2 regions of the Pseudoalteromonas sp. MMG005 genome follow, and region 2 is predicted to be linked to the other one. Evidence: predicted binding sites of a transcription regulator. Region 2 holds the regulator's gene; the other holds the start of a gene.
What was found. Region 2 encodes FliA, which starts transcription of late flagellar genes. Its sites were predicted from a motif close to CTAAAGNTNNNNNNNNNNNNGCCGATA; they were not measured.

Region 1: a site for FliA is predicted at 1,075-1,101, ahead of J8M01_RS10175 (VC2046/SO_2500 family protein). Genes of this name have one in related genera too.

The regions. Positions count from the first base shown of each region.
Region 1 covers NZ_JAGJEK010000011.1:53,758-57,108, forward strand. The annotation lists gene J8M01_RS10155 (SprT family zinc-dependent metalloprotease) at 3-683, shown strand; tRNA gene J8M01_RS10160 (tRNA-Tyr) at 720-804, opposite strand; tRNA gene J8M01_RS10165 (tRNA-Tyr) at 831-915, opposite strand; tRNA gene J8M01_RS10170 (tRNA-Tyr) at 939-1,023, opposite strand; gene J8M01_RS10175 (VC2046/SO_2500 family protein) at 1,136-1,657, shown strand; gene J8M01_RS10180 (YchJ family metal-binding protein) at 1,683-2,138, opposite strand; gene J8M01_RS10185 (SulA-like leucine-rich domain-containing protein) at 2,151-2,585, opposite strand; gene J8M01_RS10190 (sel1 repeat family protein) at 2,911-3,351, opposite strand, start outside.
Region 2 covers NZ_JAGJEK010000014.1:139,215-142,565, forward strand. The annotation lists gene flhF (flagellar biosynthesis protein FlhF) at 1-692, shown strand, start outside; gene J8M01_RS12745 (MinD/ParA family protein) at 685-1,545, shown strand; gene J8M01_RS12750 (RNA polymerase sigma factor FliA) at 1,548-2,282, shown strand; gene cheY (chemotaxis response regulator CheY) at 2,321-2,704, shown strand; gene J8M01_RS12760 (protein phosphatase CheZ) at 2,724-3,351, shown strand, end outside.

The sequences.
Region 1 (3,351 bases), on a different contig from region 2:
TTATGTTTGAATACCAATTAAAACAAAGCAACCGTCGGCGCAGTATTGCTATAAAAGTTACAGAGGCAGGTGTCGTCGTACATACGCCAATGGGTGTTTCTACGCATCAATTGCATAGCTGGCTGCTAAGCAAACAGAGCTGGGTATTGGCACAGCAGAAAAAACTACAGACTCTGCCTCAATTACAAGTGCCTTGGGTGTCTTCTAAAGTTCGTATTTTTGGAGAGGTTTTCGAGTGCCACTTTCACTCTACGGGTGAAAGTGAAGTTATTCATAATAAACAGACTGTGAATGTGTGTGTCACGCAGCCAAGCAATACGGCAGAGTGCAGAAAGGCGTTGTTGTTACTCTTACAAAGTGAGCTAGAGCGGTATGTCATGTCCGTGTTACCAGCGTTGACTAAAAATATGGGAGTTTGTATAGCGTCGGTGAAGTTTAGAGAGTACAAGAGCCGTTGGGGAAGTTGTTCCAGTAATAAAGCACTGACATTTAATACATTGTTAGTAGGCGCTCATAAAGCCGCTATAGAGTATGTCATTATTCATGAATTAGCGCATTGTCATGTATTGGCACATAATCATGCATTTTGGCAAATTGTTTCACGTTACTGTAGTGATTATCAAGAGCATGTAAGATGGTTTCGGGTAAGTGGCAGAAGTTTGTTTATTTCCAAAGCACAATAAAAGAAGAATAACGGAGTTTTGAGAAAATAAATAAGATGGTGGAGGGGGCTGGATTCGAACCAGCGAAGGCAGTGCCGTCAGATTTACAGTCTGATCCCTTTGGCCGCTCGGGAACCCCTCCATCTTATGGAGCTATCAAAAACAATTTGGTGGAGGGGGCTGGATTCGAACCAGCGAAGGCAGTGCCGTCAGATTTACAGTCTGATCCCTTTGGCCGCTCGGGAACCCCTCCAAATTGTATTTGTTTCGTTGTTATGGTGGAGGGGGCTGGATTCGAACCAGCGAAGGCAGTGCCGTCAGATTTACAGTCTGATCCCTTTGGCCGCTCGGGAACCCCTCCTAAACAACGGCGCTGATAATATCAAAGTTTTTAATTAAGTAAAGAAAACCACTAAAGAAAATGTAAAAAATGCCGATAAATAATTATATTTAGACACAATCGGTGAAACTCTATGCAAATAGGCAGTATTTTAACCAGAGAAGATCAACTTGGCGGAGCACTCTCTGTTAGCGTTAATGAACAACGCCGTGCTGACTTTTCGATGTTATTAGCTATGCTGTCTCAAGATGCACTTGATTTTAGTCAGTTTCACCTACCAGAAGATGAAACAGTAGAATCAGACTTAAGCGAAGATGCGCTCAAAAAAGAGTTTCAAGTTGGCCCAAAACAAAGCTTAGCGCCAGCACAGTTTGATATGCTCATAGGAAAAAATAACGCCGAATCTTTGTCTCGAAGCAGTATGGCAAGTCTGCGCTTAGCTAATTGCCTTGACCCTGAACCTCTGGCTATTCGTGATGATTACAAACATATTCCGTTAATGGTTGTTGATAATTGTGAGTTAGCTGTTAGGCGTAGACTTGAGTCAGAAATACATGGTGGTGTGGCGATCGATAAACCAAAAATGGATGCAGCGGCAATGTACGATCAACTTAATAGTCAAGAAATGCAAAATGCGCTAATGCAAAGCGCATAATGCCATTATTTTTAGTGCGACTAGACTACCCGTGGCACTTTTTAAATTTTTTACTACTTCCGCAGGGGCATAGATCATTTCGGCCTATTTTAATTTCTGGCGGGTCAAATAACTCACCGTCTAAGTACTTCCAAAGCCCACACTCTTGAACAAATCTCGAGTTTTCATGGAGCTGACAATGTTTATCCTCAACTAAATAATGTGCTTTAAATTCTACGTAGTTATATAAATCATTGTCTGAAGTCTTAATAACGTCAAGCTTAATAAAGCTGACTTCATTGGCGAATTGCAGTATGTCAGTCGTGTTATGCATCTTCTGTTGAGAAGATGCATACGTATCAAGAATATAATTTGCATTCTTTATGCAATATGCTGAGTACCTAGAGCGCATTAGTTGCTCTGCTGATGAAGGGCTATTACTGCCCTCAATGAAGGGTTTACAACATTTATCGTAAGGTAGTAGATCGGAGCAATAGCACATATTAGCGGTTATTTAAGAAATCATAGCGTCTATTGTACACGTATCTTGGCTTGGTATTTTTGAAAAACAAAATAATTCTGTACCAGACAAATTTAAGTTCATGTTTTTTAACTGATCTGCGGTGGTTACATTGGTCCATGTGATCACAGCTGCAAAGTTACCATTATTGAGTGCTTCATTTAGTACATACTGTAAGTTTGAAATATGTTTTTGTTTAATAACCAGCAATTTACTTGAGTCTATTGAGCATCGCTCAAGCATAGATTTATTAGGAATATGCTCAGGCGCTATTAACAATGTCCAACCATGCTTTTGGTTACACAAATGAATAATATTCAATAACTCTAAATTCGCACTGATATCATCACGAGTGTGAACCATCTTTAAGCGTGTCTGCTGGTGCACTTTACTACGCAAAACGAGTGGATAGGTATTGGTGTTTAACATATTTACTCACTGGTGTTATATACAGTATTTATATACAGTAGTTTATACAGTATTTTAAGGCAAGAAGAATTTTAATTATTTTGTTTAAAAAATGTGCGGGAGCTCATAAGGTACTCATCTTTTAAATAAGTACTTTTTTATAGTGGACATATACGTGAGTTGTGTCTTTTTGGGTATAAGTTGAGCATGAGCATGAGAATGTGGCCACAGAAGCGCAAAGGTAATGCTATTTGTAAAAGCACTAACAGAATAGTCAGAGTACGCTCAATACGCACTCTTTAATGTGGTAACTATCAGCGTTTTATACTACCAAACAGGAGACGATTTACTTTTGCGGTTCAGGGCTTAAAAACTGCAGCTGGTGGATTTGCTCATATAATGTTGCGGCATAGCATTGTGCATCTTTAATTCGTTTGGTTGTTAGATGGGGTTTTACTTGTTTAATCATTTCTTGCGCGGCGGCAACCCCTTGACTTTGGGCTAATACCAACCATGCCATACCGTGGAATGCACTTTGTGGAACACCTTGTCCTTTAATAAACAGTAGACCAAGATAAAATTGTGCTTTGGTGTCACCAGACATCGCGGCAAGACGTATCCATTTAGCAGCTAACGGGTATGACTGTTCTTTGAGGTAGTATAAGCCTTTTTTATAAGCTTGTGCTGTGTCAGTTGCTTCAGGTAGACGAGCTTCACTATTTATTGGTGCTGTGACAAATTCAAGTACGTTCAATAATTGCTGTTCAAGATCATGACTTGCTGCATT
Region 2 (3,351 bases):
TGCATACAACCAATAATGATATTTTACGCCAAGGTGGTGTTTATGCGTTAGTTGGCCCAACTGGTGTGGGTAAAACAACAACTGTGGCAAAACTTGCTGCATTAGGTGCACAAAAATATGGTGCTGACAAAGTAGCGTTAATTACGACAGATACGTATAGAATAGGTGCTTATGAGCAGTTAGCGACATATGGCCGAATTATAGGTTGTCCAGTAAAGCAAGTAAAAGATGCTAATGAATTAGCAGAAGTTTTGTATCATTTACGCAATAAGCGTCTAGTATTAATAGACACAGCAGGAATGAGTCAAAGAGATTTGCGATTAACAGAACAATTAAATACTTTAATGCGTAGCGCAAGAGTTGATATTAGAAGTTATTTAGTATTAAGTGCGACTTCACAGATGCATGTTTTACAAGAGTCGGTACGTCACTTTCAAAAAGTAAATTTAAGTGGCTGTATTTTCACAAAACTTGATGAATGTCTAAGTTTAGGTGAGATTATCAGTATTGCGATTCAAAATCGCTTGCCAATAGGGTATCTTACTAATGGTCAACGGGTGCCAGAAGACATTCGAGTGGCAAATGCTCAAAAGTTAGTCAAAAAAGCTGAGCAATTGTATTTAAAGAGAATAAAAGCACAACATTCGAGGCGCGAAGCAGTGGCGTCTCAGACAGTAGGAATGTATGATTAACACAGTTTTAGATCAAGCAAGTGGCCTGCGTAGGATGAATCAAAATAATAACCATGGTGTTAAAGTCATAGCCGTTACTGGTGGTAAGGGTGGCGTGGGTAAAACCAATGTGTCTTTGAACACGGCTATAGCGTTAGGTCAACAAGGTAACAGAGTATTAGTTTTAGACGCCGATTTAGGTTTGGCAAATTGTGATGTCATGTTGGGTCTGCGTGTCGAAAAGAATTTATCTCATGTTTTATCGGGCGAATGTGAGCTAGATGAGATTTTAGTTGAAGGGCCAGCAGGCATAAAAATAGTGCCTGCGACATCCGGCTCACAGAATATGGTTGAGCTTACACCGGCAGAGCATGCTGGGTTGATCCGGGCATTTAGTGAGTTAAATACTGAATTTGACATTTTAATTGTAGATACTGCCGCCGGTATCTCGGATATGGTGCTAAGCTTCTCTAGAGCAGCACAGGACGTAATGGTCGTTGTATGTGATGAGCCAACGTCCATTACAGATGCTTATGCATTGATTAAAGTTTTAAGCAGAGAGCATGGCGTTTACAAATTTAAAATAGTTGCGAATATGGTGCGTAGTTTAAGAGAAGGCCAAGAGTTATTTGCTAAACTGTCTAAAGTGACGGATAGATTCTTAGATGTGGCACTTGAGCTTGTTGCAACAGTTCCGTATGACGAAAACATGCGAAAGTCTTCGCGGCGTCAAAAAACAATTGTTGAGCTATTTCCTAAGTCTCCAGCCGCGGTTGCATTTCGTGGGCTGGCAAGCAAGGCCGCTAAATGGCCTATACCACATCAGCCATCAGGGCATTTAGAGTTTTTTATTGAACAACTTGTCAATGGGTAACTATGGCATCATCGGTGAGTAAAGCGATGGGGTATCAAACAACAGAACACTTGAGCATGGTGGTTGAACGTCATGCATCACTTGTAAAAAAGGTGGCATGCCATTTATTGGCAAGGCTACCTGCAAATATTCAATTAGATGATTTAATTCAATCAGGTATGATTGGTCTCATCGAGGCGTCAAAAAACTTTGACGCCAGTAAAGGGGCAAGTTTTGAAACATTCGCGGGTATTCGGATCCGGGGCGCGATGTTGGATGAAATCCGCCGAGGTGATTGGGCTCCACGTTCTGTTCATAAAAACAGCAGGACGGTGGCTGAAGCGATATCTTTCCTTGAATCTGCGTTGGGAAGAGAACCAAAAGATACTGAAATTGCTGAAAAACTTGATATTACGTTAGATGAGTACCATCATATTCTACATGATGTAAATGCGAGTAAAATTATCGGTATCGAGGATTTAGGCGTTGATGAAGACGTGATTACTCCTGCAAACCGTGATTTATCGCTAGACAAACCTTTTAATAACGTTAAAAATGAACGTTTTAATGAATCGTTGCTGACAGCGATACAATCGCTACCAGAAAGGGATAGTTTAGTACTCTCTCTTTACTATAACGACGAAATGAATTTAAAAGAAATAGGCCAGATACTTGATGTTAGTGAATCTCGTGTTAGCCAAATCCATGGGCAGGCAATGATAAAGCTCAAAGCTAAAATCAATGACTGGGTCAATTAGAGTAAAAATAATAGGTTGAAACCTCACTGGAGGATGTTTTGGATAAAAACATGAAAATTCTCGTGGTTGATGATTTTTCTACAATGAGGAGAATAATCAAAAACTTACTTAGAGACTTAGGCTTTACAAATGTACAAGAAGCTGATGATGGAAGTACGGCGCTTCCTATGCTTCAAAATCAAGAGTTTGATTTTGTTGTAACAGACTGGAATATGCCAGGTATGCAAGGAATAGATTTATTGCGTGCAATTAGGGCTGACGATAGTTTAAAGCACATACCTGTTCTGATGGTAACAGCAGAAGCGAAAAAAGAGCAGATAGTAGCTGCTGCGCAAGCTGGTGTAAATGGATATATAGTTAAACCGTTTACTGCAGGAACGCTAAAAACTAAGTTAGAAAAAGTGTTTGAACGTTTAGGTTAACAATAAGAAGGAGAGGCTTATGTCAACGCCTTCTGTGCCTCAAATCACCCTTGAGCAAGCTAAACAACTTGTTGTTTATTTGGAACAAGGTGAGCAAGATAAAGCAGACCAACTTATACTGGATGCTGCGAATAAAGAACAGTCCGAGTTGTTTGCGGAGGTGGGTAAATTAACCCGTCAATTGCATGAGTCTCTAAAAAGTTTCGAACTCGATACTCGCCTTGCTGATTTGACGACTGAAGCCATTCCTGACGCTAAACAACGTTTAAATTATGTCATGGAAATGACTGAGAATGCAGCTAACAAAACAATGGATGCAATAGAGGCTAGCTTACCTTTAGCGCAACAGTTAGGTGACGAGATCTCAGAGATAAAGCCTACGTGGGATCGTTTAATGAGCCGAGATATCCAACTCGGTGAATTTAAAACGCTTTGTCATGACCTAGATCGTTTTATGCAGGGCTCTCAAACTCGTACTGACGAGTTACAGGGCCTGATGACTAACGTGCTAATGGCACAAGATTATCAAGATTTAACCGGTCAAGTTATTCGCCGTGTTATTGAACTTGTCAGGGAAGTTGAAGATAACCTTATCCATATGCTTACCGTTTTTGGTACGACTGATGAACTACCAGCCCAAGAAAGTG